4 regions of the Streptomyces sp. YPW6 genome follow, and region 4 is predicted to be linked to each of the others. Evidence: riboswitches for the same ligand, from Rfam matches in the RefSeq annotation. Region 4 holds a riboswitch; each other region holds the start of a gene.

Region 1 (7,757 bases), 4.5 Mb from region 4:
GTCCAGGAACGCCTCGACCGCCTCCGGCGCGGGCGTGGCCGGCTCGGGCAGTCGGCCGGCGGCGCGGTCCTCCAGGACGCAGGCGACCGTCTCGTTGGCGTCGCCCTTGGTGTGCCCGATCAGGCCGATCGGGCCGCGCTTGATCCAGCCGGTGACGTAGACCGAGGTCATGTGCTCGTCCCCGGCGATGACACGGCCCGCCTCGTGCGGGACGGTGCCGGAGGTGACGTCGAAGGGGAGCTTGGGCAGCTCCTCGGAGTAGTAGCCGACGGCACGGTAGACGCTCTGCATGTCCCAGTCGGTGAACCGGCCGGTGCCCCGGACGTTGCCGGTGCCGTCCAGCTCGGTGCGCTCGGTGCGCAGCGCGGTGACCTTGCCGTCCTCGCCGAGGATCTCGACCGGGGACTCGAAGAAGTGCAGGAACAGCTTGTGCGGGCGGTCGCCGACGTCGCGGATCGCCCAGTTCTCGAGGGTCTGCGCGACCATGTTGGCCTGCTTGTTCTCGCGGCGGGTCGCGATGGAGCCCTCGTCGTAGTCGATGTCCTCGGGGTTGACGATGACCTCGATGTTGGGGGAGTGGTCCAGCTCTCGCAGTTCCATCGGGCTGAACTTGGCCTGTGCCGGGCCACGCCGGCCGAACACGTGCACCTCCAGAGCCTTGTTCTGCCGGAGGCCCTGGTAGACGTTGTCCGGGATCTCGGTGGGCAGCAGTTCGTCGGCCGTCTTGGCCAGGACCCGGGCCACGTCCAGGGCCACGTTTCCGACGCCGAGCACGGCGACCTTCTCCGCGGTGAGCGGCCAGGTGCGCGGGACCTCGGGGTGCCCGTCGTACCAGGAGACGAACTCGGCCGCGCCGTAGGAGCCGTCCAGCTCGATGCCGGGGATGTCCAGCGCGCGGTCGGCCTCGGCGCCCGTCGAGAAGATCACCGCGTCGTAGAACGACCGCAGGTCGTCCAGGCCGATGTCGTGCGGGTAGCTGACGTTCCCGAAGAGCCGGATCTGGGGCTTGTCCAGCACCTGGTGCAGAGCCTTGACGATGCCCTTGATCCGAGGGTGGTCGGGTGCCACGCCGTAGCGGATGAGGCCGAAGGGCGCGGGCATGCGCTCGAAGAGGTCGATGGAGACCCCCGGGTCCTGGCAGACCTCGGATTTGAGCAGCGCGTCCGCAGCGTAGATACCGGCGGGGCCGGCTCCGACAATGGCGACGCGGACGGGGCGTGTCATGGCGTGGTGATCCTTCGGGGCGGGCGAACGCGGGCAGGTACAGCGTACGTCGGAGGTAAGGCTTGGCTTACTAGTCTCCACCCCACACCGTAAGCGATCGCCGCGCGAGCCCTTCGGTCACCCCCGGCCAGGGTGCCCGATTAACCCGATTCATTATCCCGCTATGACCGTTTTGACCTCTATACGTCTCCTGGTCCATAAAGGGCTTATCGGGGATTCTGAGACTTTTGCTCAGTCTCGATTTCGCCATCGGCGCGAGGGAGTGGTGAGCGTCACGTCCGCGGGGGCGGACGCCGAAGTGGACGCATCGGTTCCCTTCTGTGCGAAGAAAGTTGACGCCGCGACGGCGCGGCCCGATGCGGGAATTCCGCTATTCGATCATGCGGGGAAAAGGGAATCCGGAATGCGGGGCTTGTTCCGTCCGGTGTTTCTCGCCTACGGTCACCGTCAATCCGGATGGAACGCCGAATCCTGCCGCCGTCCGGGAATCCGAAACCCACTCACGTACGGCAGGAGCGGGGGACCCAGGTAAGTCGCCGATCCGTAACCGGAACGGCTTGGGGTGAAGTCGCACATCGATGCGGCCAGACATCTCCCGTCTGAACCCGACAGCTCACCTCGCAGGCGCCGGAGAGGAAATCCCCCATGCCCGCACAGGGTAAGCACCGCCGTTCCCCGTCCACCTCGCTCGGCCGCACCCTCGCCGCCGTGACCGCCGGAGGGGCCGTTCTCGCCCTTCCGGTGATCGGCGCCACCAGCGCGTTCGCTGCTCCCGCCGCTGCCGCCGCGCCGCAGGCCGTGGCTCCCGCCGCGGTGGCCGCACCGGTGAATTCCGTTGCGAAGGCCGCCCCCGCCAAGCATTCCGTGGTGGCGGGTGAGACCCTTTCCAAGATCGCCCGCGAGTATTCCGTCAGTGGCGGCTGGAAGAAGCTGTACGAAGGCAACCGGAAGATCGTCGGATCGAATCCCGACCTCATTCACCCGGGCATCAAGCTGGTCATCGCCGCCTCGTCGGACGACAAGGCGGCCAAGGCTTCCCCGTCCGCCGAGCGCGGTACTTCGACGGACCGCGCCGACCGTTCCGAGCGCATCAACGCCGCCCCCGTCGCGCAGGCCGCCGAGCAGAAGGCCGTCACGTACACGAACGACCTCGACGGCTGGATCCGGGAGTCGCTGGCGGTCATGGCCGAGCACGGCATCCCCGGCACCTACGAGGGCATCCACCGCAACATCATGCGCGAGTCCTCCGGCAACCCGGCCGCCATCAACAACTGGGACTCCAACGCGGCCAAGGGCACTCCGTCCAAGGGTCTGCTCCAGGTCATCGACCCGACCTTCCAGGCCTACCACGTGCCCGGCACCTCGACCGACAGCTACGACCCGGTCGCCAACATCACCGCCGCGTGCAACTACGCCGCGGACCGCTACGGCTCGATCGACAACGTCTTCGGCGCCTACTGATCGCGCGACCGAGCAGCACATGGAGCCCCGGACCGCACGGTCCGGGGCTCCTGTGTCGTACGGGGGGTGTCGCCGGGAAGTTACCCCCAAGTTTCCCGTGACTTACCACGCGAACGGCAGTAGAACCTGTTCCACTCTGTCGAGAGTGAGGAGGGTCACATGAGCGACGCTACCATGCAGGAAAGTGAGACCAAGGGGGTCTCGCGGCGAAGATTCATCACGGGAACAGGTTCTCTTCTGGGGGCCGCGGCCATCGTCGGGCACGCTCCTCGGGCATGGGCCGGAGTCCGTGCGGCGGCGGCGCCGATCGGATCCGGGGCCCACGTGCCGGCCCTCGTCATCGGCACCGGATACGGCGGCTCCGTGGCAGCCCTCCGCCTAGCCGAGGCAGGCGTGGACGTCCATATGGTCGAGATGGGCATGGCCTGGGACACCCCCGGCGCGGACGGGAAGATCTTCGCCAACACCACCAGGCCGGACGACCGTTCCTTCTGGCTGCGGACCCGGACCAAGCAGCCGCTGAGCAACTTCCTCGGCTTCCCCCTCGACAAGAACGTCAACTGCCGCACCGGCATCCTCGACGCCGAGGAGTTCGGCGGCATCACGGTCTACCAGGGCCGGGGCGTCGGCGGCGGATCCCTGGTCAACGGCGGCATGGCCGTCACACCGCGCCGGGAGAACTTCGGCGCGATCCTCCCGACGGTGAACGCCGCGGAGATGTACGCCACCTACTACCCGCGAGCCAACAGCGGGCTCGGTGTCGGCACCATCGACCCCGCCTGGTTCGACAGCGCCGACTGCTACCAGTACGCCAGGGTCGGCCGGAAACACGCCCAGCGCTCCGGCTTCCCGTTCCTCTTCGTCCCCGCCGTCTACGACTGGGACTACATGAAGCAGGAGGCGGCCGGGACCGTCCCCAGGTCAGCCCTGGACGGGGAGATCCTCTACGGCAACAACCACGGCAAGAAGTCGCTCCAGAAGACCTACATCGAACGGATCAGAGCCACCGGCCGGGTCACCATCTCCCCGCTGCACAAGGTCACCACGGTCACCCCGGCCCCGGGCGGCGGCTACACCGTGCTCATCGACCAGCTGAACACCGGCGGACAGACCACCGTCACCAAGACCGTCACCGCGGACAAGGTGTTCTTCGCCGCGGGCAGCGTCGGCACCAGCAAACTGCTCGTCGGCCTCAAGGCCACCGGAGCGCTGCCCCTCCTCAACGACGAGATCGGCCGGGGCTGGGGCGACAACGGCAACGTCATGTGCGGCCGCGCCAACCACCTCTGGGACCCCACCGGGAAGGTCCAGTCGTCCATCCCCACCGGCGGCATCGACAACTGGGACGCCGGGGGAGCGTTCGCCGAGATCGCTCCGCTGCCCACCGGCATCGAGACCTGGGCGTCGTTCTACCTCTCCATCACCAAGAACCCCCACCGCGCCCGCTTCACCTGGAACGCGGCGGCGGCGAAGGCGGAACTGGACTGGCAGACGGCGTGGAAGCAGCCGTCCATCGACGCCGCGAAGACCATCTTCGACAAGATCAACCGCAAGGAGGGGACGATCTACCGCACGGACCTCTTCGGCACCTACAAGATCTGGGGCGACCACCTCACCTACCACCCGCTGGGCGGCGCGGTCCTGGACAAGGCCACCGACAACCACGGCCGGCTGCACGGCTACTCCGGTCTGTACGTCATCGACGGGGCGCTGATCCCCGGCAACACCAGCGTCAATCCGTTCGTCACCATCACCGCGCTCGCCGAGCGCAACATCGAACGGATCATCGCGACCGATCTGTAGGCGAGCCGTCGCCGTCGGGAGCCCGCGAAGAGCCCGGGGCCGGGAGTGCCAACCCGGCGGCCCCGGACTCCGTCAGTGACCGGGCAGAACGCACACCGCGTCGATGCCCAGCACATGGTTGAGCCGCCCGAACGCCAGCCACGAGCCGATGCTCATCGTCAGCTCCACGATCTCCCTCTGGCTGTAGTGCGCGGTCATCCGCTGCCAGAAGGCGTCGTCCAGGCCGTGATGGTCGAGCGTGTACCGCTCGGCGTACTCCGCCGCGAGCCGGGTCCGCTCGTCGAAGGCCCCGGTCGTACGCCACTCGGTCACCGCGGCCGCGAACTCCTCCTCGACCTTCGTCCCGTCCCGCTCGGTCCGCCAGTCCAGACAGAACAGGCACCCGTTGATCTGCGCCACCCGCAGCCGGGCCGCCTCGAACTCGCGCAGCCCCAGAGTCGTGTGCTCGTAGACGGACATCGAGAACGCGGCGGCGGCCGCGCCGATGCCGGGGACCATCTCCCCCCACACGTAACCGATGGGCTCCTGGCCCTCCGGAACATCGATGATCATGCCGGTCTCCTTCCCAGCCTGCCCACCGCAGGCCGCAGCGGGACATCGAGTGCGTCGTACAGCCCCGGCTCCGCGTCCACCAGCAAGTCGATCGCCGAGACGAGCCGTCCGACCGCGGTGGCGTTCCCGCCCGCCGACCGGTTCTCGCCCTCGTCGGAGGCCTCGACCGTCACCTCGATCCGGGGCCGCCCCTCGATCACCACGCGGTGTGCGCCCACCCCGTCGGGCGGGGACGGCCAGTCCGGCGCGCACGAGGCGTGGATCCGGGTGACGTGCTCGATGACGAGCCGGGGCTCGCCGGCCACGACGCCCTGGACCTCGAAGCGGACCGCGCCCTGGGTGCCCGCCGCGAACGCGCCCATCGTGCGCGTGGTCACCGCCGCCTCCAGCGCCCGGCGGTCCAGGGTCTCGCGGATCTCGTCCAGTTCGACGCCCAGGGCCCGTGCCATCAGCCGGATCTGGCCGCCCCACACCATCGTCGGAACGCCCTCCGCCAGCATCAGCGGCTGGTAGTCCATCGGGTGGCCCATCCCGATCAGATGCCGTACCGCGTCCTCCTGCTCGTACGTGGAGTAGTCGAAGATCTCCTGGCAGCGGATGACGTCCACCTCGGTCCCGAGGCCGCTGATCAGGAGCGGCAGGACGTCGTTGCCCCAGCCGGGGTCGACACCGGAGACGAAGAGGGAGCCGCCCCCCTCGGCGACGGCGGCCAGGACCGGCTCCCGCAGCTCGGGCGGGGCGTTGCGCTGGTCGTAGAGCGGATAGAGGGAGGGCGTCACGACCACCGCGCCGGCCCGGACCGCCCGGCCGATGTCGGCCAGCGCGTCATCGGGACGGATGTCGCCGGACGCCGCGTAGACCACCGCGCGGGGGCGGGCGGCCAGAACGGCGGCGATGTCCTCGGTGGCCGCGACCCCGAGCGTGCGTCCGAGGCCGCCGAGTTCGCCCGCGTCGCGGCCGGCCTTGGCGGGATCGTGCACGAGGACGGCGGCGAGTGCCAGTGCCGGATGGGCGTCGACGGCGCGGATCGCCGCGCGGCCGACGTTGCCGGTACCCCAGACAACCGTGGGAATCATGCGCGGAGGGTAGCTCCGGGTCCGTGTACTTCCCAGAGTCGTGACGGCATCAGATCCGTGCGGGAAAGGGCTGTACCCGGGCCGGCGGACTTCTCCGCCGGCCCGGGACCCGTTCCGTGCGATCAGCGTTTGGCGCGGGCGCCGTTCGGGGTGCCGGAGATGGTGAACTGCGAACCCGGCTCGATCAGCACGTGGCCGTCGCGCGAGTCGGTGACCGTCACGTCGGTGAGCGTCGCGTTGCCGCGCGCGCCGCCCATCGCGAGGATGCCGGAGCCGTGGTTGGACTGGTCGATCCGCACGTTCTGGATCTTCACGTCCGGCATCAGGCCGCCGCCCGTCTTGAACTGGATGCCGTCGTAGGTGGAGTCGACGATGTCCGTGTCGCGGATCGTGACCCCGGGGATCGGCAGGTTCTGCGGGAAGAGGGTGATCGCGCCGAACTCCTGGTCCTCGTTCCAGAAGGCTCCGCCGGTGCGGTGCAGGCCGTTGTTGGCGATCAGCGTCTGCCCGGAGAAGGGCAGCGGGTCGTGGTCGGTCGCCAGCATGATGCCCGGGTAGTTCATGGTGTCGGAGATCAGGTTGTTCTCGATCCTGTTGTCGTACCCGCCGTAGATCGCGATGCCGTTGGCGCGCCACGGGAGCTGGATGGTGTTGTTGCGGAAGCTGTTGTCGTGGCCGATGTCGACGGACTGGTCCTTGACGTACTTGCTGGACCAGACGGCGAGAGCGTCGTCGCCGGTGTTGCGGAACGACGAGTTGTAGACCGTGGAGTTCCGGGTGCCGTTGGCGAAGTTGATGCCGTCCGCGTACGTGTTGCGGATCCGCATACCGGTGAACTCGACGCCGTCGCCCGGGTTCCACAGCTCCTGGATGTTGTCGAAGTCGCGGCCGGCCCAGACGCCCACGTTGGCGTGCTCGATCCAGACGTTGCTGATCTTCGTGTCCTTGCCGAACCGGCCGTTGAGCGCGACGCCGCCCTCGTGGTTGCCGTCACCGCCGCGGATCGTGCCCGAGCCGAAGATGGCGATGTCGGAGATGTGCGTGTTCTCGTCGATGTCGAAGCCGAAGTTGCCCTCGTGCGGGTGGTTGATGCCGCCCGCCTCGTGCGGCGGGGTCAGGGTGTAGAGCTGGGAGTGCCACATGCCCGCGCCCCGGATCGTGACGTCCCGGATGCCGACCTGGTTCCACTGGCCCCGGTCGAGCGGGTCGTCGGTGAGGATCTTCTGCTCCTGGCGCCACTGGCCGGCCGGGATCCATACGCAGTCGATCTCGCCGTTCTGGTTGGCCGTCACCGCGCGCTGGATGGCCGTCGTGTCGTCGATCCCGTCGTTCGCCACCGCGCCGTACGTAGTGATGGAGACGCAGCCGGACGGCTGCGAGGAGGGCGCCGCGACCTGCTCCAGGTCGATCAGGTCGATGATGTAGAAAGCGGCGTCGTCGCTCGCGTCCCGCTGGAGACGGAACTTCGTTCCCGCCGGGTAGGTCTCGGTGAGCAGGGCGTGGGACTCGTCGAACAGCCGTCGCGCGTCGCCGCCCGGTGTGTTGGTGAGCCCCTCGGGGCTGTCGGTGTTCCCGTACAGCCAGCTGTGCTTCGAGGAGAGGTCGAGCTTGCGGACGAACGCGCCGTCGGCGTACAGGCTG
Region 2 (7,757 bases), 3.3 Mb from region 4:
GCCGGTCGCCCGGCCCTTGCGCGGATACTGGTCGAACGGGGTGAGCTTGGACGTCAGCACCGAATCGTCCAGCGTGCCGTGCGATCCGGCCACCGTGAACACGACCGCGTCGGCCGCCGGGTCCACCGCCGTGAACGACAGCACCTCGGCCCCGGCCGCCAGCTTCACGCCCGCCATGCCCCCGGCGGGACGGCCCTGCGGACGCACCGAAGCGGCCGGATAGCGGAGCAACTGGGCGTCGGAGGTGATGAACACCAGGTCCTCCTCGCCCGTCCGCAGCTCGCTCGCGCCCACGATGCGGTCACCGTCCTTGAGGGTGATGACCTCCAACTCGTCCTTGTTGGACGGGTAGTCCGGCACCACACGCTTCACCACGCCCTGGAGCGTGCCGATCGCGAGCCCCGGAGAGTCCTCGCCGAGGGTCGTGAGGCAGATCAGCTCCTCGTCCGCCTCCAGCGTGAGGAACTCGGAGATCTGCGCCCCGCCGGAGAGATTCGGCTCCGCGTGCGTGTCCGGCAGCTGCGGCAGGTCGATCACCGAGAGCCGCAGCAGCCGACCGGTCGAGGTGACCGCCCCGACATCGCCGCGGGCCGTCGCCGCGACCGCCGACACGATCACGTCGTGCTTGGTCCGCCGGGCGTCCTCGGAGATCTCGACCGGCTCCGCGTTCGCCGTGCGGGCCAGCAGGCCGGTCGAGGAGAGCAGCACCCGGCAGGGGTCGTCCGCCACCTCCAGCGGTACGGACGCGATCTGCGCACCGGCCGACTCCAGCAGCACCGTGCGCCGGGCCGTGCCGAACTTCTTCGCCACGGCGGCCAGCTCCGAGGAGACCAGCTTGCGCAGCTCCGCGTCCGACTCCAGGATCGCGGTCAGCGCCTCGATCTCGCCGTTCAGCTTGTCGCGCTCGCCTTCCAGCTCGATCCGGTCGAACCGGGTGAGGCGGCGCAGCGGGGTGTCCAGGATGTACTGCGTCTGGATCTCGCTCAGCGAGAAGCGCTCCATCAGGCGCTCCTTCGCCTGCGCGGAGTTGTCGCTGTCCCGGATGATCCGGATGACCTCGTCGATGTCGAGGAGCGCGACGATCAGGCCCTCGACCAGATGCAGCCGGTCGCGCCGCTTGGTGCGGCGGAACTCGCTGCGCCGGCGCACGACCTCGAAGCGGTGGTCGAGATAGACCTCCAGCAGTTCCTTGAGGCCCAGGGTGAGCGGCTGGCCGTCGACCAGCGCCACGTTGTTGATGCCGAACGACTCCTCCATCGGCGTCAGCTTGTAGAGCTGCTCCAGCACCGCTTCCGGCACGAAGCCGTTCTTCACCTCGATGACGAGGCGCAGCCCGTGCGCCCGGTCGGTGAGGTCCTTGACGTCGGCGATGCCCTGGAGCTTCTTCGCCGAGACCAGGTCCTTGATCTTGGAGATCACCTTCTCCGGGCCGACGGTGAAGGGCAGTTCGGTGACGACGAGGCCCTTGCGGCGGGCGGTCACGTTCTCCACGGAGACGGTGGCGCGGATCTTGAACGAGCCGCGGCCCGCCGTGTACGCGTCCTTGATGCCGGTCAGCCCGACGATGCGGCCGCCGGTGGGCAGGTCGGGGCCCGGGACGAAGCGCATCAGCGTCTCGACGTCCGCGCCCGGGTGCTTGATCAGATGCCGGGCGGCGGCGATGACCTCGCCCAGGTTGTGCGGGGGCATGTTGGTGGCCATGCCCACGGCGATCCCGGAGACCCCGTTGACCAGCAGATTGGGGTAGGCGGCCGGCAGGACGACCGGCTCGCGCTCCTGGCCGTCGTAGTTCGACTGGAAGTCGACGGTGTCCTCGTCGATCGCCTCGGTCATCAACGACGTGGCGTCGGCCATCCGGCACTCGGTGTACCGCATGGCGGCCGGCGGGTCGTCATTGCCGAGGGAGCCGAAGTTGCCGTGGCCGTCGACCAGGGGAAGACGCATCGAGAACGGCTGCGCCATACGGACCAGGGCGTCGTAGATCGAGGCGTCACCGTGCGGGTGCAGCTTGCCCATGACCTCGCCGACGACGCGGGCGCACTTCACGTAGCCGCGGTCCGGGCGCAGTCCCATCTCGTTCATCTGGGACACGATCCGGCGGTGCACCGGCTTCATGCCGTCGCGGGCGTCGGGCAGGGCCCTGGAGTAGATCACCGAGTACGCGTACTCGAGGAAGGAGCCCTGCATTTCGTCGACGACGTCGATGTCGAGGATCTTCTCCTCGAAGTCGTCCGGCGGCGGGGTCTTCGTGCTACGGCGGGCCATCGCGGCTGCGACTCCTTCACGGATTCTGTTCGGGCGACCTGAGCTTGTTCGGGACAACACGAGCTGCTGACGCGGTCCATTGTGGACCGCCCCACTGACAACGCCGACCTCGACCCGTCCGAAGCCCGGTCCGAAGCCGGTCCGAGGCCCCGTCCGAAGCCGCGCGGTCGGCGCGCCCGCGCCGGCACGTGCGACACCATCGACGGAAACTTCCACCGAACGGGAACTTCGCCAGGTGCCGGTGCGCTTGCTTAGAGTGGCAGGTCTGGCAGGAAGTCCAGTATCGCGATCGAAGGGACGTACATGCCCATGGGTCACACGGCCACCGCACAGGCCGGTTCCGGCGGCTTGACAGCGACCGAGCACCGCCTGGCCAACGGCCTGCGTGTGGTGCTCTCCGAGGACCATCTGACCCCGGTCGCCGCGGTCTGCCTCTGGTACGACGTCGGCTCGCGCCACGAGGTCAAGGGACGCACCGGCCTGGCTCACCTCTTCGAGCACCTGATGTTCCAGGGCTCGGGCCAGGTCCAGGGGAACGGCCACTTCGAGCTCGTCCAGGGGGCCGGCGGCTCGCTCAACGGCACGACCAGCTTCGAGCGGACCAACTACTTCGAGACCATGCCCACCCACCAGGTGGAGCTCGCCCTGTGGCTCGAAGCCGACCGGATGGGCTCCCTCCTCGCCGCGCTCGACGAGGAATCCATGGAGAACCAGCGCGACGTCGTCAAGAACGAGCGCCGCCAGCGTTACGACAACGTGCCCTACGGCACCGCGTTCGAGAAGCTGACCGCCCTCTCCTACCCCGAGGGCCACCCCTACCACCACACCCCGATCGGCTCCATGGCCGACCTGGACGCGGCCACGCTGGAGGACGCCCGCGCGTTCTTCCGTACGTACTACGCGCCCAACAACGCGGTGCTCTCCGTGGTCGGCGACATCGATCCCGAGCAGACCCTCGCCTGGATCGAGAGGTACTTCGGTTCGATCCCCTCCCACGACGGCAAGCAGCCGCCGCGCGACGGGACACTGCCCGAGATCATCGGTGAGCAGCTGCGCGAAGTGGTCCACGAGGAGGTTCCGGCGCGCGCCCTGATGGCCGCCTACCGGCTCCCGCACGACGGCACCCGCGCCTGCGACGCCGCGGACCTGGCGCTGACCGTGCTGGGCGGCGGCGAGTCCTCCCGGCTGCACAACCGCCTGGTCCGGCGCGACCGTACGGCCGTGGCGGCGGGCTTCGGCCTGCTGCGGCTCGCCGGGGCTCCCTCGCTGGGCTGGCTGGACGTCAAGACCTCCGGCGGCGTCGAGGTGGAGACGATCGAGGCCGCCGTCGACGAGGAGCTGGCCCGGTTCGCCGCCGAAGGTCCCACGCCCGGGGAAATGGAGCGGGCCCAGGCGCAGTTGGAGCGCGAATGGCTCGACCGGCTCGGCACCGTCGCCGGGCGCGCCGACGAACTGTGCCGCTACGCCGTCCTGTTCGGCGACCCGCAGCTGGCCCTGACCGCCGTGGGCCGCGTCCTGGACGTCACCGCGGAGGAGGTGCGCGCGGCGGCCGCCGCGGCCCTGCGTCCCGACAACCGGGCCGTGCTGGTCTACGAGCCCATCGAGCCGGCCGACGAGGCCGCCGAGGGCGAAGAAGGCACCGACGCGCACGAGGGGGCGGCCAAGTGAGCGACGCCGCCGTGACTGGAGTAGCCATGGAGTTCCACCCGCAGCCCACCCCCGGCACGGCCCGCCCCTGGGCCTTCCCGGCGCCCGAGCGGGGCACTCTGCCCAACGGGCTGACCGTGCTGCGCTGCCACCGCCCCGGCCAGCAGGTCGTCGCCGTGGAGATCTTCCTCGACGCGCCGCTGGAGGCCGAGCCCGAGGGCCTGGACGGCGTGGCCACGATCATGTCGCGGGCACTCTCCGAGGGCACCGACAAGCACAGCGCCGAGGAGTTCGCCGCCGAGCTGGAGCGCTGCGGAGCCACGCTCGACGCGCACGCCGACCACCCCGGCCTCCGGGTCTCCCTGGAGGTCCCGGCCTCCCGGCTGGCCAAGGCGCTCGGCCTGGTCGCCGAGGCGCTGCGGGCTCCCGCCTTCGCGGAGAGCGAGATCGAGCGCCTGGTGGGCAACCGCCTCGACGAGATCCCGCACGAGCACGCCAACCCTTCCCGGCGCGCCGCCAAGCAGCTCTCCAAGGAGCTGTTCCCGGCCACCGCCCGGATGTCCCGCCCGCGCCTGGGCACCGAGGAGACGGTCCGGCGGATCGACGCGGCCGCCGTGCGCGCCTTCTTCGAGGCCCACATCCGCCCGTCCACCGCCACCGCCGTGATCGTCGGCGACCTGACCGGCATCGACCTCGACGCCCTGCTGGCGGAGACCCTCGGCGACTGGTCCGGCAACACCGCCCAGGCCCGGCCGGTGCCGCCGATCACCGCGGACGACACCGGCCGCGTCGTCGTCGTGGACCGCCCCGGCGCGGTCCAGACACAGCTGCTGATCGGTCGCATCGGCGCCGACCGGCACGAGCGCGTGTGGCCCGCTCAGGTGCTCGGCACGTACTGCCTGGGCGGCACCCTCACCTCCCGGCTGGACCGGGTGCTGCGCGAGGAGAAGGGCTACACCTACGGTGTGCGCGCCTTCAGCCAGGTGCTGCGCTCCTCCGGCCCGGACTCGGGCGGCGCGGCGATGCTCGCGATCAGCGGCTCGGTGGACACGGAGTCCACCGGACCGGCCCTGGAGGACCTCTGGAAGGTCCTGCGGACGCTGGCCGCCGAGGGGCTGACCGACGCCGAGCGGGAGACGGCCGTGCAGAACCTGGTGGGTGTCGCCCCGCTGAAGTTCGAGACCGCCGCCTCCGTCGCGAGCACCCTGGCCGATCAGGTCGAGCAGCACCTCCCCGACGACTACCAGGCCCACCTCTACGCCCGGCTCGCCGAGACGGGCACCGTGGAGGCGACCGCCGCCGTGGTCAACGCCTTCCCGGTGGACCGCCTGGTCACGGTCCTCGTGGGGGACGCCGCGCAGATCGCCGAGCCGGTGAAGGCCCTCGGGATCGGAGAGGTGACCGTCGTCACCGGCTGACTCCCCGCCCCGCACGGCCGTCCGGGGGCGACCCGGACGAGCCCGGCGATGAGCCCGCCCGGCCCCGGTGGTGAACCCGCGCGAAGCCTGCCGTGAACCTGTGCGACCCCTGCCGTGAACAGGACCCCGACGAAAGAGTTTTCGTCGGGGTCCTGAGCTTTGGTGCGCTTGGTCCCTTTTGGTCCTCTTTGTTGGCTTGGTTGCCTGTCTGCCCTGTGGGATGTGCGACAAATCCCCTTGTCCGTTTGGTGATGGGAAGTCGCCCCGCCTAGCGTCGGCCCGGCTGTCCGTCACCCGTATGCCGCAGCCGCGGCGCCGGGCAGTCATCGCCGAGTCCCCGTCAGGCGCGAGCCTGGGGAGCCGGGGACCCACGCAGTCCCTGGGGTGAATCGGGGGCCCGTACCGCGCAACCGGCGCGGGCATCCGTAGGAGACCTTCCTGCTCCGAACCCGTCAGCTAACCCGGTAGGCGAGAAGGAAGGAAAGGAACCAGCCCCTCCATGGCGTTCACCCGTGCCACCGGGAAGCACCGTGCCCCGAGCCGCCTCACGCGCCGGAGCGTCCGGGCCGCAGGCATCGCGGCCCTGGCCACCACCGGAGTCCTCGGCTCGCTGTCCTCCCCGGCCCTCGCCGCGGACACCGAGGCCACCAAGGTCGCCGACACCGGCCTCACCCAGGCTCTGTCCCTCGACGCCGCCCTCGCCGAGCAGATCGACGCACAGGCCGACGCCCAGCAGCGGCAGGCCGACGCGGCCGCCAAGGCCAAGGCCAAGGCCGCCGCCGAGGCCCGCGAGAAGGCCGCCAAGGCCAAGGCGAAGGCCGAGGCCGAGCGCAAGGCCGAAGCCCGCGCCAAGGAGATCCGCGAGGAGAAGGCCCGTGCCGCCCGCGCCGCCGAGCGCGCCCGGCTGAACGCCTTCCACCTCCCGGTCGCCGGCTCCCACGTCACCACCGGCTACAACGCGGGCGGCTCCCTCTGGTCCTCCGGCAGCCACTCCGGCGTGGACTTCCAGGCCGCGTCCGGCAGTTCCGTCGTCGCCGTCGGCGCCGGTACCGTCGTCGAGGCCGGCTGGGGCGGTGCGTACGGCAACAACATCGTGCTCCGGATGGCGGACGGCACCTACACCCAGTACGGCCACCTCTCCTCCATCGGCGTCTCCGTCGGCCAGAGCGTCTCCTCCGGCCAGCAGATCGGCCTCTCCGGCTCCACGGGCAACTCCACCGGCCCGCACCTGCACTTCGAGGCCCGCACCACCCCCGACTACGGCTCCGACATGGACCCCGTCGCCTACCTGCGCTCCCACGGTCTGAACGTCTGACCCACCCCGCGCCACCCACCGTCCGAAGGCCCCGGCACCCGCCCGGGGCCTTCGGGCATTCCCGCGTGAAGATATCCCTCGATTCCGGCCTGCCATCGGAAATTCCAGCGGATTGTCATAGAGTCACGGAACAGACGTCGGGCGGCCGCGTTTCGCGGGGATCAAGGCGGAGGTTCGGATATGCGCATTCCCGCGCATTCGGTATGCACGGCAATCCGTGACGACATCGTCTCCGGTGTCTACGAGCGCGGCAGCCGCCTCACCGAGGAGCTGCTGGCCCGCCGCTACGGGGTCTCCCGGGTCCCGGTCCGCGAGGCGCTGCGCACACTGGAGTCCGAGGGTTTCGTGGTCACCCGCAGACATGCCGGCGCCTGTGTCGCCGAGCCCACCGCGCAGGAGGCCGCCGACCTCCTGGAGGTGCGGATGCTCCTGGAGCCGCTGGGGGCGGCCCGCGCCGCCCACCGCCGCACCGAGGCCCACCTCAAGGTGCTCCGCGGTCTGGTCAGGCTGGGCCAGGAGCGGGCCCGCCGGGGTGAGGGGGAGGATCTGCGCTCGCTGGGCGGCTGGTTCCACGAGACCCTCGCCCAGGCCTCAGGCAGTCCCGGGCTCATCGCGCTGCTCACCCAGCTCCGGCACAAGATCGCCTGGATGTACCTGGTCGAGCAGCCGGTCAGGCCGGTCGAGTCCTGGGCCGAGCGCGGTGCGATCGTGGACGCCGTGGCGCGCGGCGACGCCGAACGCGCGAGGGCGCTCACCGCCCAGCACGCGGAACGCTCCACCGCCGAGCACCGGCTCCGCCGCCCGGATCTCGCGGCGCGCCGCACCGCTCCCGTTCCTCCGGTGAGGAGTTCGCAACACGGCGTAAACACGGCGGGTGTCCGGCATTAACAGAAGCGCCGTATACAAAGAAGAGTAATTCCGAAGTGCGCTTTCGTGCTGCCCGCATTTTCGAGAAACGGCTCTTTCCCGAAAGCGAAAGAGCCGTGACCCCTTCACGAGGTCACGGCTCTCGCGCGGGTCGCATCCGGACGGACCGGAGGCGGAGGGGTCAGACGGTCTCCGGGAGCTCTTCCAGGCCCTCGGCGACCAGCTTCGCCAGCCGGTCCAGGGCG
Region 3 (7,757 bases), 2.0 Mb from region 4:
GGTACGGGTCGTGCTCGTCGACGACCACCGGATGTTCCGCACCGGGGTGCAGGCCGAGATCGGCCGCACCGAGGAGACCGGCGTCGAGGTGGTCGGCGAGGCCGCCGACGTCGACCAGGCGGTCACCGTCATCACCGCGACCCGCCCCGAGGTCGTCCTCCTCGACGTCCACCTCCCGGGCGGCGGCGGCGTCGAGGTGCTCCGCCGCTGCGCCCCGCTGATGGGCGCGGTGGAGAACCCGGTCCGCTTCCTCGCGCTCTCCGTGTCGGACGCGGCCGAGGACGTCATCGGCGTGATCCGGGGCGGCGCCCGCGGCTACGTCACCAAGACGATCACCGGCACCGACCTCGTCGACTCCGTCTTCCGGGTCCAGGAGGGCGACGCGGTCTTCTCGCCCCGACTGGCCGGGTTCGTCCTGGACGCCTTCGCCTCCACGGACGCCCCGCCGGTCGACGAGGACCTGGACCGCCTCACCCAGCGCGAGCGCGAGGTCCTGCGGCTGATCGCCCGCGGCTACGCCTACAAGGAGATCGCCAAGCAGCTGTTCATCTCGGTGAAGACGGTCGAGTCGCACGTCTCGGCGGTGCTGCGCAAGCTCCAGCTCTCCAACCGGCACGAACTGACCCGCTGGGCGACGGCGCGACGGCTGGTCTGAGACCGGGGGCCAGGGGACGGGGACGGGGGCCAGGGGCCCGTGCCGGCCCGGTACCGGGGCCTCGTGCCGGCGTCCGGTGCGGGAGCCCGGTGCCGGCGCATGGCGCCTGGCGCCGCGGCCCGGGGCTACGCCACCCGGGTCGCGCCCGCGAACGGCATCTGGTCGATCGGCGCGATGCGCACCGGTGCTCCCGGACGCGGGGCGTGGATCATCTCGCCGCCGCCGATGTAGAGGCCGACATGGCTGATCCCGGAGTAGAAGAACACCAGATCGCCGGGGGCCAGTTGGGAGCGCGGGATGCGCTGTCCGGCGTTGATCTGGGTGTAGGTGGTGCGCGGCAGGCTGACCCCCGCGGCCTTCCAGGCCGCCTGGGTGAGGCCGGAGCAGTCGAAGGCGTTCGGTCCGGTCGCGCCCCAGACGTACGGCTTGCCGATCGCGCCGCGGGCGAAGGCGATGGCCTGCCCGGCGCGGGAGCCGGTGGCCGGTGCGGGGCCGCTGCGGGCGGTGGAGCGGTCGGCGTGGACCGGGCCGCCGCCGTGCCGGGCGTCGGCGGCGCGTTCGACGTCGGCCCGTTCGTCGGCGGTCAGGGTGGCCAGCAGCTTCCGGGCGTCGGCCAGCTTGGTGCGGATCGCGGCGCGGTGCTCGCGCAGTTCGGTGCGCCGGGCGGCGAGGCGTTCGGTCTCCTCGTCGGCGCGGGCCTTGACCTGGGAGATCCGGGAGACCTGCCGCTTGATGTTCCGCAGCAGCCCGCTCTGCCGGTCGCCCGCCCGGTCGAGGTAGGAGGCGCGTTGCAGATAGGCGTCGGGGTCGGAGGAGAGCGCCAGTTGCAGGGCCGGATCCAGGGTGCCGGAGCGGTACTGCGCGGTGGCCAGTGAACCGAGCGCGTGCCGGGCGGTGTTGAGGCGGTCGGTGCGGCGGGCGGCCTCGTCGGTCAGGGCGTCGACGGCGCGGGTGGCGGCATCCGCCTTCTCCTTCGCTCCGTTGTACTTCTCGGTGGCGACCTCGGCGTCGTGGTAGAGCCGGTCGACCTTCGCCTTCACCTGGTCCGCGGTGGGGGCCGGTTCGGCGGGGGCCGCCCCCGCACCGGTGACCGATCCGGCGGTGGCGGCCCCGGCGAGCGCCAGGGTGGCGGCGGTGCGGGCAGCAGGGCCGAAGAGCGGGCGCTGCTTGGGTTTTCGATGAGCTGACCTGCGGTGCGCTGCCACGGGGGCGGCATCCTTCCTCTCGGCTGTCCGCCGGGAAACGGCGGCGGGTCCGGGATGGACGCTAATCCTGGCGAGGGGAAAAGAGTCGCCATGACAGGTATTGCCCTGATGTGACGTTTCGCCGGTCACGGATGATCGAATCGATCAAGGAAGTCGAAGGCGGCAAGGAAGCCGTAGGCGGCAAGGAAGCCGAATGCAGCAAAGAGGCCGAAGCCGTCAAGGAGGCCGAGCCATCAGGGGGGAGAGAGGCCGGGGGCGGGCGAGGAAGGCTTACCTCACTGAAGGGTAAAACTTTGGCCATGGCTAGGCTGCCGAGCCATGGACGTACTCATCAATGTCTTCGTCGCCCTGCACATCATCGGCATCGCCTCCCTGCTGGGCGGCTTCCTGACGCAGATGAAGGCCATGGGGTCCGGGGCCGCGCGCTTCACCCCCGCGATGCTGCACGGCGCGCTGACCATGCTGGTCACCGGCATGGTCCTGGTCGGCCTCAACCAGGCCGACGACCAGACCGTGAACAACGTCAAGGTCGGTATCAAGCTGGCGCTGCTGGTCGTGATCCTCGCCCTGGTCTACGTCAAGCGCGACGAGGAGAAGACGGGCAAGGGCCCGTTCATCGCGGTCGGCGCCCTGACGACCGCCAACATCTTCATCGCCACGGTCTGGACCTGAGGCCGGTCCCGGTCGTCCGGGGGGCGGCCTCAGGTCCGGACACCGGGTCACGCCGGGCGGACGCTCCCGTAGATCGGCATGTAGTAGATCGACTCCTCGCGCACGTTCGCACCGGGCTTCGGGGCGTGGATCATCATCCCGTCGCCCTTGTAGATGCCGACGTGGCTGATGTCGTCGTAGAAGAACACCAGGTCCCCGGGCCGGAGGTCGGACGTGGCGACCCGCGTGCCGACCTCGACCTGGTCCCAGGTGGTCCGGGGCAGGGTCACGCCCGCCTCCCGCCAGGCCGCCTGCGTCAGCCCCGAGCAGTCGTAGCTGGCGGGACCCGAGGCCCCCCACACGTACGGCTTGCCGATCTGGGCGCGGGCGAAGGCCAGCACCTTCTCCGCCTTGGCGGCGTAACCGCTGTCCGTACCGGACCCGGACCCCGTGTCCGTGCCCGTACCGGTGCCCGATCCGGATCCCGGACCGCCGCCGGAATCCCGCGCCGCCTCCTCGCGGGCCTGCTCCTCGGCCTCGGCCTTCTGCTTCGCCTCGGCGGCCTGGCGGGCGGCCAGCTTCGCCGCCTTCTCCTTCGCCTCGGCCTCCTTCCGCCGCTCCAGCTCCGCCAGCCGCGCCTTCTCCTCGGCGGTCAGCCGGGACAGCAGCTCGCGCGCCTCGGTCAGCTTGGCCTGGACGTCCTTCTTGCTGGAGGCGAGCGTGGCCTGCGTCTCGGTGAGGGTCTCCAGACTCTTCACGGCCTCCGCGCGCTTCTTCGCCGCCGAGGCCTGCTGCGTACGGAAGTCACTCAGGGCCATCTGCTGCCGCTGCGTCGCCCGGTCCATCAGCCGGCTCTGGTCGAAGTACCCCTGCGGGTCGTCCGCGAGGAAGAACGTCGCCGTGGGAGCGATGCCGCCGCTGCGGTACTGGGCCGCCGCGTAGGAGCCCAGCGCCCGGCGCGCCTCGTTGATCTTCTCGGTCCGCTTCGCCACGTCCGCGAGCAGCCCGTCGACCTTCTTCTGCTGCGACGAGGAGGCGGCCTTGGCCCGGTTGTACTCCTGGGTGGCCGTGCCCGCCTGCCGGTACAGGGCGTCGACCTTCTTCTGCACGTCCTCGATGGCGGGCTTCGGCTCCGCGGGCGCCGCCGTGGCGCTCTGCGTGGAGAGCAGCGTCACCGAGGCCAGCGCGGCCGTCGTCAGTCCGACGGCGGGGGTGGTGGTGCGCACCTTCGTGCGCGGCTTGCGATGCGATGCCAAGACCGGCATCTCCTTCCGTGGACCGCCTACCGGGTTAGCTGTCGGGTTCGGACGGAACGGAAGGCTGTCCTACGGTCCGCATACGGGAGTGCGGGCCGATTCACCCCGGTGCTGCGTGTGGGTCCCCGGTTCCGGACCGCCGGGGAGGCGGCGCGGATTCGGCAGAGGTGTCCGTCAGGCGCGGTTCGCCTCAGGGAGGTACGGATCACCTGACCGAGCACGCTAGCCAAAGCGCCCCACCGCTGGGAAGGACGATGAGCGATATGCCCGATACATTTTCGTGACCTGTCCGGATCGGAGGTCCGGCACCCCCTCCGACCGGGCCGTCCTTCACGGACCGTGGACGTCCGCTCTCCGTGCGTACGGGTGACGGGCGGGCGGTTCCCCGGGTCCCGGCGGCCGCTGCCGACCGCTTCCCGGCTTCGGCGGAAGGTTGTCGGTCCGGCCGCCTAGACTCGGGAGGCGATGAGCAGCCTCTTTGACGACAGTTTCCTGACCGGCCTCCAGCCCGCGGAGGACGGCCCCCCGCCGCCCCCCGAGGACCACGCGCCCGAAGCGGTGCCGGAGGGACTCTTCGAGGGTGTCTACGACGCGCCCCCGCCGCCCCGCGACGGGTACTACCGGGACGGCCACCCGCGCCCGGCAATCGATTCCGCCGGGCTGCTCGAAGGACTGAACACCGAGCAGCGCGCCGCCGTCGTGCACGCCGGATCCCCGCTGCTCATCGTCGCCGGGGCCGGTTCCGGCAAGACCCGGGTGCTCACCCACCGCATCGCCCACCTGCTGGCCGAGCGCGGCACGCACCCCGGGCAGATCCTCGCGATCACCTTCACCAACAAGGCCGCGGGCGAGATGAAGGAGCGCGTCGAGCAGCTCGTGGGTCCGCGCGCGGGCGCCATGTGGGTCATGACCTTCCACAGCGCGTGCGTCCGCATCCTGCGCCGCGAGTCGAAGAAGCTCGGCTTCACCTCGTCCTTCTCGATCTACGACGCCGCCGACTCCAAGCGCCTGATGGCCCTGGTCTGCCGCGATCTGGACCTGGACCCCAAGCGCTATCCGCCCAAGTCCTTCACCGCCAAGGTCTCCAACCTCAAGAACGAGCTCATCGACGAGGAGACCTTCGCCGGGCAGGCCGCGGATGGTTTCGAGAAGACCCTCGCCCAGGCGTACGCGCTCTACCAGGCCCGCCTCCGCGAGGCCAACGCCCTGGACTTCGACGACATCATCATGACGACGGTCCACCTCCTCCAGGCCTTCCCGGACGTCGCCGAGCACTACCGCCGCCGCTTCCGCCACGTCCTCGTCGACGAGTACCAGGACACCAACCACGCCCAGTACACGCTGGTCCGTGAGCTGGTCGGCCCGGCCGGCGAGGACGACGCCCCCGCCGAGCTGTGCGTGGTCGGTGACGCGGACCAGTCGATCTACGCCTTCCGGGGCGCGACCATCCGCAACATCCTCCAGTTCGAGGAGGACTACCCGAGCGCGACCACGATCCTGCTGGAGCAGAACTACCGCTCCACGCAGACGATCCTCTCCGCCGCCAACGCCGTCATCGAGCGCAACGAGAGCCGCCGCCCGAAGAACCTGTGGACCAACGCCGGCACCGGCGCCCGCATCACCGGCTATGTCGCCGACACCGAGCACGACGAGGCGCAGTTCGTCGCCGACGAGATCGACCGGCTCACCGACGCGGGCGACGCCAAGGCGGGCGACGTCGCCGTCTTCTACCGGACCAACGCCCAGTCCCGTGTCTTCGAAGAGGTCTTCATCCGCGTCGGCCTGCCCTACAAGGTCGTCGGCGGCGTGCGCTTCTACGAGCGCAAGGAGGTCCGGGACGTCCTGGCCTATCTGAGGGTCCTCGCCAACCCCGAGGACAGCGTCCCGCTCCGCCGCATCCTCAACGTCCCCAAGCGCGGCATCGGGGACCGCGCCGAAGCCATGATCGACGCCCTGTCGCTGCGCGAGAAGATCTCCTTCCCGCAGGCGCTGCGCCGCGTCGACGAGGCGTACGGCATGGCGGCCCGTTCCTCCAACGCCGTCAAGCGGTTCAACACGCTGATGGAGGAGCTGCGCACGATCGTCGAGTCCGGCGCCGGACCGGCCGTCGTGCTGGAAGCCGTCCTGGAGCGCACGGGCTATCTCGCCGAGCTCCAGGCCTCCACCGACCCGCAGGACGAGACCCGCATCGAGAACCTCCAGGAACTCGCCGCCGTCGCTCTCGAATTCGAGCAGGAGCGCGGCGAGGAGGAGGGCGCGGGCACGCTCGCGGAGTTCCTGGAGAAGGTCGCGCTCGTCGCGGACTCCGACCAGATCCCCGACGAGGACGAGGACGGCTCCGGCGTCATCACGCTGATGACCCTGCACACCGCGAAGGGCCTGGAGTTCCCCGTCGTCTTCCTCACCGGCCTGGAGGACGGCGTCTTCCCGCACATGCGGGCCCTCGGCCAGACCAAGGAGCTGGAGGAGGAGCGCCGCCTCGCCTACGTCGGCATCACCCGCGCCCGCGAGCGGCTCTATCTGACCCGGGCCGCGATGCGCAGCGCCTGGGGCCAGCCCTCGTACAACCCGCCGTCGCGGTTCCTGGAGGAGATCCCGGAGGCGCACCTGGAGTGGAAGCGCAAGGGCCCGATGGCCGCCCCCGCCGGTCCCACCTCCGGCATCACGTCCTCGCTGTCCTCCTCCCGCTCCCGCTCCGGCCCCTCGGGCTTCGCGACCCGGCGCTCCTCGGACAAGCCGACGGTCGCCCTGGCCGTCGGGGACCGGGTGACGCACGACCAGTTCGGCCTGGGCACGGTGACGGCCGTCGAGGGCCACGGCGACCAGGCCAAGGCGACGGTCGACTTCGGCGACGACCGCCCGAAGAAGCTGCTCCTGCGGTACGCGCCGGTCGAGAAGCTGTAGGCCGGAAGGCACGGGAGCGGGGGAGGGCCGTCGAAGCCCTCCCCCGCTCCCGTGCGTGCCGTCAGGCCGGGTTGAGGCCCTTGCTGCGCAGCCACACCAGCGGGTCGATCGCCGCGCCGCCGCCGGGCCGGACCTCGAAGTGCAGGTGCGGGCCGGTGGAGTTCCCGGAGTTCCCGGAGTACGCGATGACGTCGCCGGCCTTCACCGGGCCCGAGCGGATCTTGGTGCTGCTGAGGTGGCAGTACCAGGTCTCGGTGCCGTCGGCGGCGGTGACGATCGCCATGACCCCGTAGGCGCTGTTCAGCTGGGTGCGTACGGTGCCGTCGGTCGCGGCCATCACCGGAGTGCCGTACGAGACGGGGAAGTCGATGCCCGAGTGCACGGACATCCAGTTGACGCCCGCCTGGCCGTAGTAGGCGGAGAGCCCGTGCTGCTTGACCGGCAGGAAGAACTTGGGGCGCAGCGCCTCGCGACGTGCGGCCTCCTCCTCGCGCTTCTTCTTCTCCGCCGCCTGCCGCTCCCGCAGGTCGATGCGCTCCTGGGTGCGGCTCGCGCGCTCGCGGAAGTCGTCGCTGCCCTCGGAGAGCTGCGCCAGCTGGCTGTCCAGCCGGTTGTTCGCGGCGACCGGCTTGACCGTGCTGGGGTCGGCGACCGCCAGCGAGGTGGTCGTCTCCTCCGGCTTCTCCTCGCCGCCGGGCATCCCGACCGAGGCGGCCGCAATGCCCGCGACGCTCATCACGCAGGCGGAGGGCACCGCGACGGTGAGCAGGGCGGAGCGTTTGGCGGGGGTGCGGCGGCGGGCCCGGCTGCGCGGGGCGGGGGGACGGGCCGCGGTGCGGTTCACGGAGTGCGGGGCGGGGAAGTCGTCGTCGGCGTCCTGCTCCGCCGCAGCCGGGGTGACGTCCGGTGCGGTGTCCGGTGCGACGTCGTGGGCGAGGACGTCGAACCGGGCGGTGGCGGACACGTCGGCCGCCGGTTCACCGGCCGTCCGGTCCGCCTCGGCCGCTCCCTCGGGCTCCGTCGCGTGGTCCTGCTGCTGTTCGTACAGCGGATACGACGTCTGTTCGGGTTCGTACGCGGTGTCCC
Region 4 (7,757 bases):
CCGGGGGCAGGTCAGGTAGTACGTCGTCGGGAACGGCGTGCCGTCCTCCAGACGGGGCTGGGTCTCCACCACGTCCGGGTTGCCGCACGGACAGCGGTGCGCGATGGCGCGCAGGCCGCGCGGCGGGCGGCCGAGCTGCTGCTGGAACGCGGCGATGTCCGCGTCGGTGGGCTGGGTGGACTCGGTCTGCGGAGGGGGCGTTTCCATGCCTGCCTTGGTTCTGCTCGAAGCTCGTGAAGGGGGGTCGCGGGTCGGTCAGTCGCGGTCGTCACGGTCGGCGCTGTCCACGCCGTCCCAGAGGTTGGAGTGCCAGGGACGGTCGCTCGCGCCGGGCTCCGACCGGCGGTCCTTCGCCGCGTCGGGGTCGGCCACGGTGTAGGCGGTCTCCCCGGGAAGGACGTAGTGGAGGTGCTGGCGGGCCAGGCGCATGATGTACGCGTCGTCCTGGAGCCGCGCCTTCTCGTCCCGCAGCTCCTCGGTGCGCCGCTGCGCCTCCTGCGAGAGCCGCTCCTGCTCGGCGATCTCGTCGCGCTGGGAGACGTACTGCCGCATCGGGTAGGCGAGCGCCACCACCAGGGAGCAGACGACCAGCGCCAGGAACGCGGCCCGGCCGGTGAGCCGGGAGCGGCGGGCCTGGCGGCGGTTCTGCGACCGGTACACGCGGGCCGCGGTCTGCTCGCCGAGCAGCCGCAGCCTGGTCGCGGTGGAGAACCGGTCGCGGTCCTTGCCGGCCATGTCTGCCCGCCTCCCCGTTACGCACGTCCGTCCCCGCACACGGTACGGGACCGGGTGCGGGGACGGGCGGAGGCCACCGGCCTGGCGCTGCGGGTCAGCCCTTGAAGCGCGGGAAGGCGGAGCGCCCGGCGTACACCGCGGCGTCGTCGAGGATCTCCTCGATGCGCAGCAGCTGGTTGTACTTGGCGACGCGGTCCGAGCGGGCCGGGGCGCCGGTCTTGATCTGGCCGCAGTTCACGGCGACGGCGAGGTCGGCGATGGTGACGTCCTCGGTCTCGCCGGAGCGGTGCGACATCATGCACTTGAAGCCGTTGCGCTGGGCCAGCTCGACGGCGTCCAGGGTCTCGGTCAGCGAACCGATCTGGTTGACCTTGACGAGCAGGGCGTTGGCGGAGCCCTCCTCGATGCCGCGGGCCAGGCGCTCGGGGTTGGTGACGAAGAGGTCGTCGCCGACGATCTGCACCTTGGAGCCGATGCGGTCGGTGATGACCTTCCAGCCGGCCCAGTCGTCCTCGTACAGCGGGTCCTCGATGGAGACCAGCGGGTACGCGGAGACGAGCTCCTCGTAGTACTCGGTCATCTCGGCGGCCGAGCGGGACTTGCCCTCGAACTCGTAGGCGCCGTCCTTGTAGAACTCGGACGCGGCGACGTCGAGCGCGAGCGCGATGTCGCGGCCCGGGACGTAGCCGGCCTCCTTGATGGCCTCGACGATGAGGTCCAGGGCGGCGCGGTTGGACTCCAGGTTCGGGGCGAAGCCGCCCTCGTCGCCGAGTCCGGTGGACAGGCCCTTGGTCTTGAGGACCTTCTTCAGCGTGTGGTAGATCTCCGCGCCCCAGCGCAGGGCCTCGGAGAAGGACTCCGCGCCGATCGGCGCGATCATGAACTCCTGGATGTCCACGTTGGAGTCGGCGTGCGAGCCGCCGTTGAGGATGTTCATCATCGGAACGGGCAGCAGGTGCGCGTTCGGGCCGCCGAGGTAGCGGAAGAGCGGCAGGTCGGACGCCTCGGAGGCGGCGTGCGCGACGGCCAGCGAGACACCGAGGATGGCGTTCGCGCCGAGCGAGGCCTTGTTCTCGGTGGCGTCCAGGTCGAACATCGCCTGGTCGATGAGGCGCTGCTCGGTGGCGTCGTACCCGACGAGCTCCGGGCCGATCTGCTCGATGACGGCGAGGACGGCCTTCTCGACGCCCTTGCCCTGGTAGCGGTTGGGGTCACCGTCGCGAAGCTCGATGGCCTCGAACGCACCGGTGGAGGCGCCGGACGGAACGGCAGCACGGCCCGTGCTGCCGTCGTCGAGGCCGACCTCGACCTCGACCGTGGGGTTGCCCCGGGAGTCGAGGATTTCCCTGGCTACGACGACGTCGATGGACGGCACGAGGCATCTCCTTCTGGGATCTGACACTGGTTGTGCAGGGTCACTGTGGCCTTGCGACACGAGCCTATCCGGCCCGGCCGCGTCCGTCGGCCGCCCGCCCGCCTCCTGGGACGAAAAAGGACCCAAGAGCCTGCATAACGGGGCAGAACTCTAGAAATCTACTGGGCGGTAACAACAAGAGGTGAACGCACGCGGCCCTCCGGACGCCCACCGCTCACGAAGAACCCGGCCCGGCGCGCTGGGGGGAAGAGCGCGCCGGGCCGGGAAGCCGTGCGAGGGAGGATGCCGCCGGACACCCTCCCTCCGAGGAGGAGAGACGGCGATTACTTCAGGTGGAGCTGCTGACCCGGGAAGATCAGGTCTGCGTCCTCGACGATGTCGTCGTTGAGCTGGAAGAGCTTGCTCCAGCCGCCCTTGACGCCTTCCTTCTGAGCGATCTTGCTCAGGGTGTCGCCGGACTTGACCTTGTACTCGCCGTCGCCCTTCTTGACCTTGTCGCCGGTCGGGGTGGTGACGGTCTTCTTGCTCTCGGCCTTGGGGGCCTCGCGCTGCTCGCTGCGCGTCGTGGGCTGCTCGGCCTGACGCTGCGGCTGCGCCTGCTCGGGCTTGCTGGCGGACTGGCCGGAGCCGCCGGGGTTCACGCCCGGGTCCACACCGTCGTTGGTGAGGCCGCCGGCGCCGGCGCAGGCCCAGGCGCCCGGACCCTGCATGTCGAGAAGCTTCTCGGCGGTGGCGATCTGCTGGTCCTTGGAGGCCAGGTCGGCGCGCGCGGCGTACTGCGTACCGCCGGCGGCGGCCCAGCTGGACTGCGAGAACTGCAGCCCGCCGTAGTAGCCGTTGCCCGTGTTGATGGACCAGTTGCCACCGGACTCGCACTGGGCGACGGCGTCCCAGGTCTCGACGGAGGCGGCGGAGGCGTTGGTCGCACCCATCAGCGGGACGGCGACGGCGGCACCGGCGACACCGGCGAGGGTCGCGAGACGGGTGGCCTTGGACGGGCGGCGGTGCTTGCCCTTGCTGTTCAGCAGCATGGAACGAATCTCCTCACCGACGCCTACGAGGTGAGCTGTCGGGTTCGGGCTGATGAGTTGCCCGGCCGTGCGTCCTTGCGCACGGCTCCACCCCAAGCCGGTCCCGTACGCCCCCCGGAAGGGGATCGTGCGGACCCGGCGGCCTACCTGGGTCCCCCGCTCCTGCCTACGGCGCTTACGCGTCTGTTCCCTCCGACCGACGGCAGGATTCGGCGTGACGGTCGACGGGGCCCGCGGTGCGAGCGGCTTAGACCGTAAACACAGGCAAGCCCGACATTCAAAGACGGACATAGGGGGCAATCGACTCGAACTCGCGGCAACCGATGGGGCGTTTCCGCAGGTCGGGGGCGATGTGCGCGAAGGGACCGGAAGGGGCGCGTGAGTTGAAGCAAAGAGACCCATGTCTCACTTACGCAAAGTGGACATAGGTCTCTTAACTGCCTCTGTTTTCGGGGTGTTTTCCCGAATTGACTCAGTTGGCGGCAGGCGCCTCGGCGGACGCGTCGGCATCCTGCGGCGCGGCCTGACCGGCCCCCTGCCCCTGCCCCTGCCCCTGCCCCTGGCTCCGCTCCAGCCCCAGATCCAGGTTCTGGCCGGGCAGGATCAGGTCCGGGTCGGAGCCCAGGAGGTCCTTGTTGGTCTCGTACAGACCGGTCCAGCCGCCGGGGACTTCCTGGGCGTCGGCGATCGCCCAGAGGTTGTCGCCGGGCTGCACTGTGTACGCACCGGCGACCGCCGCACCGCCGTCCCGGGCGTCACCGTCACCCCGCGAGGCGTGCCGGCCGGATCCGCGCGGCCCCTCCTCCTGCCCGGCACCGGCCTCCTCGGGCGCGGGGGCGCCGCGATGCTTGCCGCCCTTGCCCAGGGAGGCGTCGGGGGCGGCGGAGGGGTCGGCGGCGTCGGGGGCCTCGGAGGAGGGCGGGGCGGAGGGCGTCACCGCGGGGTCGGGGGCTTCGGCGCCCCGCTCCGCGCCGGCACTGTCCCCCTTGCCCGCCGGGCCGCCCTTCTCGGCCTTCCCGCTCCCGTCACCCTTGCCGCCCTTGCCGGACTCGCCGGCTTCACCGGACGTGCCGGATTCATCCGCTTCACCGGACGCGTCCGCGTCGTCGGTCGGGGTGGCCGTCGGGTCGGGGGCCGGCGCGGTGCCCGGGTCGACGCCCGGCAGGCTGCCGTCCACCGCGAGCCCCGAGATCACCGCACAGCTCGGCCATGCCTTGGGGCCCTGGTCCGCCAGGACCTTCTCGGCGACGGAGATCTGCTGCGACCGGCTGGCGAGGTCGGCGCGGGGTGCGAACTCCGTTCCGCCGTACGCCGACCAGGTCTCCTGCGAGAACTGGAGCCCGCCGTAGTAGCCGTTGCCGAGGTCGGCGCTCCACATGCCGCCGCTCTCGCACTCCGCGACCCGGTCCCAGGTGGTGGCCTCGGCGGCGGTGGCGCCGCTCGCCCCGAGCAGCGGGATGGCGATGGCCGATCCCGTCACGCCTGCGGCGACGACGATGGCGGGTGCCTGGCGAGGGCGGCGGTGTCTGCCGTTCGCGGAGCCCATGGGTATGCCTTCCGTGCGACTGACAAGCGAGTGACCTGAGCTCCGCGCAGCGGGATTACGTGCCTGCGTCGGTGCACCAGTGACGCGTGAGCACCATGCGGCCGACGCGTCGAACCGTGAACCTAGCGGGACTCGAACGTGTGTCACAAGTCGATGCAGCGCAGATCACGTAAAAGTCACAGAGTTGACAGCGTGTCACTTTCCTCGGAACGGTTTCCCGGCTCGAACGCGACCGGAAGCGTGCGCAGTCCGCGCATGATGAGCCCGCCGCGCCACCGCAAATCGGCAGGTTCTTCAGCAAGTCGCAGGTCAGGCAGGCGTCTCAGGAGCGTGGCCAGCGCGGTCCGCCCTTCGAGGCGGGCCAGCGGGGCCCCCAGGCAGTAGTGGATGCCGTGCCCGTAACCGAGGTGCTGATTGTCACTCCGTGCAAGGTCCAGTGTGTCCGGATCCGTGAAGCGCTCCGGGTCGCGGTCGGCCGCCGCGAGCACCACGAGTACGGGGTCCCCGGCGGCGATCTCCTGGCCGCCCAGGGTCAGCGGCTCGGTGGCGTACCGCCAGGTCGCCATCTCTACCGGCCCGTCGAACCGGAGCAGTTCCTCCAGCCCGGTCGCCAGCAGGTCGCTCTCCTCCAGGTCCGGGGACGCCGCGAGGGACGCCTCCAGCCGGGCCCGCTGCTCGGGGTGGCGCAGGAGCGCGTAGGTGCCGTTGCCGATCAGGTTGACGGTCGTCTCGAAGCCGGCGAAGAGGAGGATGAACGCCATCGCGGCCGCCTCGTTCTCCGTGAGGTGCTCGCCGTGGTCGCTGGCCCGGATCAGTCCGGAGATCAGGTCGTCGCCGGGGTTCTCCCTTTTGCGGTGGATGAGTTCGGCGAGATAGCCGCGCATCTTCTTCACCGACCGGGCGACCCCGCCGCGCGGCCCGCCCCCGTGCCGGATCATCATGCCCGCCCAGTCCCGGAAGTCGTCCTGGTCCTCGCGGGGAACGCCGAGCAGGTCGCAGATGGCGTAGATGGGGAGCGGGAAGGCGAGGTCGTGGATGAGATCGGCCTTCCCCTCCTCGATGAACCCGTCGATGAGCCGGTCCGTCAGCTCCTGCACGCGGGGCGCGAACTCCGCGACCCGGCGCGGGGTGAACGCCTTGGACACGAGCCGGCGCAGCCGGGTGTGGTCCGGGGGGTCGATGTTGAGCAGATGCGTCATCAGCTCCGCCTTGCGCTCCCCCGGAATCCCCGTCTTCCCCTTGGCGTGCGGCGACTCGGCGTGGTGGGCGGGGTTCTTGGAGAGCCGCGCGTCGGCGAGCGCCTGCCTGGCATCCCCGTACCGGGTCACGAGCCAGGCCTCGACCCCGCTGGGCAGCGCGGTGCGGTGCACGGGGCGGTGCTCGCGGAGCCAGGCGTAGGCGGGGTAGGGGTCGGAGGCGAACTCCCAGGTGAAGAGTTCGGGGGCGCTGTCGGGGATGGTGGCGCTGTGGGGGCAGGCGGAGCGCTCGGGGGCGCGGGTGTCGGGGCTGTCGTTCACGCCTCCTCCGCCGCCAGGATCGCGTCCCGGTACGCCCGGGCCGCCGCGCGCAGGGCGGCTTCCGGGTCGGTGCCGTTCGCCTCGGCGGCGACGGCGAGGGCGAGGAGGTCGTAGCCGATGGCGTTGCCGGAGGACGGGTCGCCGGTGGGAAGGGGGACGTCGAGGCCGGCCGTGCGGGCGCGGCTGCCGAGCTTCGCGGCGAGGGCCAGGCCCGGCTGGCCGAGCGGGACGCCTTCGGTGACCGAGGTGCGCTGCTTCTCGATCGCCTTGGTGCGCAGCCAGTGCGCGTGGACGTCCTCGGGGGTCTCGGCGGTCTCGTCGCCGAAGACGTGCGGGTGGCGGTGGATCAGCTTCTCGACGAGGCCGCCCGCCACGTCGTCGATGGCGAAGGGTTCGTCGGGGTCCTCCTCGGCGATGCGCGCGTGGAAGACGACCTGGAGGAGGACGTCGCCCAGTTCCTCGCGGAGTTCGTCCCGGTCGCCGTCCTCGATCGCCTCGACCAGTTCGTACGCCTCCTCGATGGCGTACTTGGCGAGGCCCCGGTGGGTCTTCTGCGAGGTCCAGGGGCAGACGCGGCGGATCTGGTCCATGACCTGGACCAGGTCGAGGAGGCGGGCGCCGGGGAGGTCGTACGAGCCGGGGAGCAGTTCCAGGTCCGGCATGGCCACCCGGCCCGAGCCGCCCAGGCGGGCCAGGCCGTCGGTGAGGGGGGCGTTGCCCTCTCCGCCGGTCAGGACGACCACCGTCCGGCCGCCCGCGCAGTCCGCGACCAGTTCGTCCGCGGAGGGGGCGGCGTGTTCGACGCGTACGCCCGCCTCGCGGAGGTAGGGCAGCTGCGGCTGGTCCGGGTCCGCGGTGAGGACGCGGTCGGCGGCGCGCAGGGTCTGCCAGGCCGGCCAGGACAGCAGACCGGGCGCGACCCGGTGGCTGGCGGTGAGCAGGACGATGCGGCCGGGGTCGGCGGGGGTCTCGACGGGAGTGTCGGGGGCTTCGGCGTTCACCCTGCGAACCTACCTCCGGCGGCGGACCCGGCCGGGCGGCGGACCTGCCTCCGGGCGGAGGCCTGGCCGGGCGGGGCCTGGCCAGGCGGGGCCTGGCCGGGCGGAGGACCCGCCTCGGGGTGTGGCCCGCCTCTCGTGGCGGATCAGGTCCGGCGGCGGACCCGCCGTCGGCCTGCCTCCCCGGCACGGATCGCCTCCGCCGTCGGTCTGCCTCCGGCCGTCGGGCTGCCTCCGGGGCCTTCGGCCCGCCCGCTCAGGCGCCCGTCGGCTGTTCCGGCGTGAACTCGGTGCGCTGGGTGATCCAGGGCGCGCTGTAGTTGCCGAGCTGCATCTTCTGGTCGTCCCAGGTGCCGAAGCGCGGGTTGACGTCGATGTCGAGGGCCTTGGACGCCTTCGTGAGGGCCTCTCCGACGACCTGCTGGCCGGCGGGCGTGCCCAGATCCGCGCCGAGCGCCCGGGCCAGCTTCGGGAGCTGGACCTCCTGGCGCATGTCGCCGTCGATCTGGTCCGGGGCCACCCAGCGCTGCTGGAGCATCATCGCCTCGAACTGCT

What was found. A riboswitch is a leader RNA that binds a small molecule or an ion and turns the genes downstream of it on or off. The one in region 4 is predicted to bind cyclic di-AMP.
Region 1: linked by a shared signal. The riboswitch ahead of KME66_RS01390 (transglycosylase SLT domain-containing protein) and the one ahead of KME66_RS21190 (transglycosylase family protein) in region 4 are both predicted to bind cyclic di-AMP.
Region 2: linked by a shared signal. The riboswitch ahead of KME66_RS06410 (M23 family metallopeptidase) and the one ahead of KME66_RS21190 (transglycosylase family protein) in region 4 are both predicted to bind cyclic di-AMP.
Region 3: linked by a shared signal. The riboswitch ahead of KME66_RS11930 (C40 family peptidase) and the one ahead of KME66_RS21190 (transglycosylase family protein) in region 4 are both predicted to bind cyclic di-AMP.

Annotation. Positions count from the first base shown of each region.
Region 1 is NZ_CP076457.1:312,832-320,588, reverse strand. Features, by position in the region: gene KME66_RS01395 (FAD-dependent oxidoreductase) at 1-1,224, opposite strand, end outside; cyclic di-AMP (ydaO/yuaA leader) riboswitch at 1,677-1,864, shown strand; gene KME66_RS01390 (transglycosylase SLT domain-containing protein) at 1,870-2,685, shown strand; gene KME66_RS01385 (GMC oxidoreductase) at 2,845-4,488, shown strand; gene KME66_RS01380 (carboxymuconolactone decarboxylase family protein) at 4,561-5,040, opposite strand; gene KME66_RS01375 (dihydrodipicolinate reductase) at 5,037-6,116, opposite strand; gene KME66_RS01370 (CARDB domain-containing protein) at 6,239-7,757, opposite strand, start outside.
Region 2 is NZ_CP076457.1:1,464,785-1,472,541, reverse strand. Features, by position in the region: gene KME66_RS06425 (DNA topoisomerase (ATP-hydrolyzing) subunit A) at 1-2,265, opposite strand, end outside; gene KME66_RS06420 (pitrilysin family protein) at 2,569-3,933, shown strand; gene KME66_RS06415 (pitrilysin family protein) at 3,960-5,330, shown strand; cyclic di-AMP (ydaO/yuaA leader) riboswitch at 5,648-5,815, shown strand; gene KME66_RS06410 (M23 family metallopeptidase) at 5,830-6,645, shown strand; gene KME66_RS06405 (GntR family transcriptional regulator) at 6,826-7,533, shown strand; gene KME66_RS06400 (HPr family phosphocarrier protein) at 7,694-7,757, opposite strand, start outside.
Region 3 is NZ_CP076457.1:2,763,090-2,770,846, reverse strand. Features, by position in the region: gene KME66_RS11945 (response regulator transcription factor) at 1-655, shown strand, start outside; gene KME66_RS11940 (C40 family peptidase) at 781-1,860, opposite strand; gene KME66_RS11935 (hypothetical protein) at 2,179-2,532, shown strand; gene KME66_RS11930 (C40 family peptidase) at 2,580-3,776, opposite strand; cyclic di-AMP (ydaO/yuaA leader) riboswitch at 3,775-3,930, opposite strand; gene pcrA (DNA helicase PcrA) at 4,233-6,671, shown strand; gene KME66_RS11920 (M23 family metallopeptidase) at 6,733-7,757, opposite strand, start outside.
Region 4 is NZ_CP076457.1:4,765,094-4,772,850, reverse strand. Features, by position in the region: gene KME66_RS21205 (DUF501 domain-containing protein) at 1-207, opposite strand, end outside; gene KME66_RS21200 (septum formation initiator family protein) at 256-735, opposite strand; gene eno (phosphopyruvate hydratase) at 830-2,110, opposite strand; gene KME66_RS21190 (transglycosylase family protein) at 2,434-3,141, opposite strand; cyclic di-AMP (ydaO/yuaA leader) riboswitch at 3,147-3,325, opposite strand; gene KME66_RS21185 (transglycosylase family protein) at 3,614-4,687, opposite strand; gene KME66_RS21180 (cytochrome P450) at 4,864-6,144, opposite strand; gene KME66_RS21175 (nucleoside triphosphate pyrophosphohydrolase) at 6,201-7,205, opposite strand; gene KME66_RS21170 (SurA N-terminal domain-containing protein) at 7,459-7,757, opposite strand, start outside.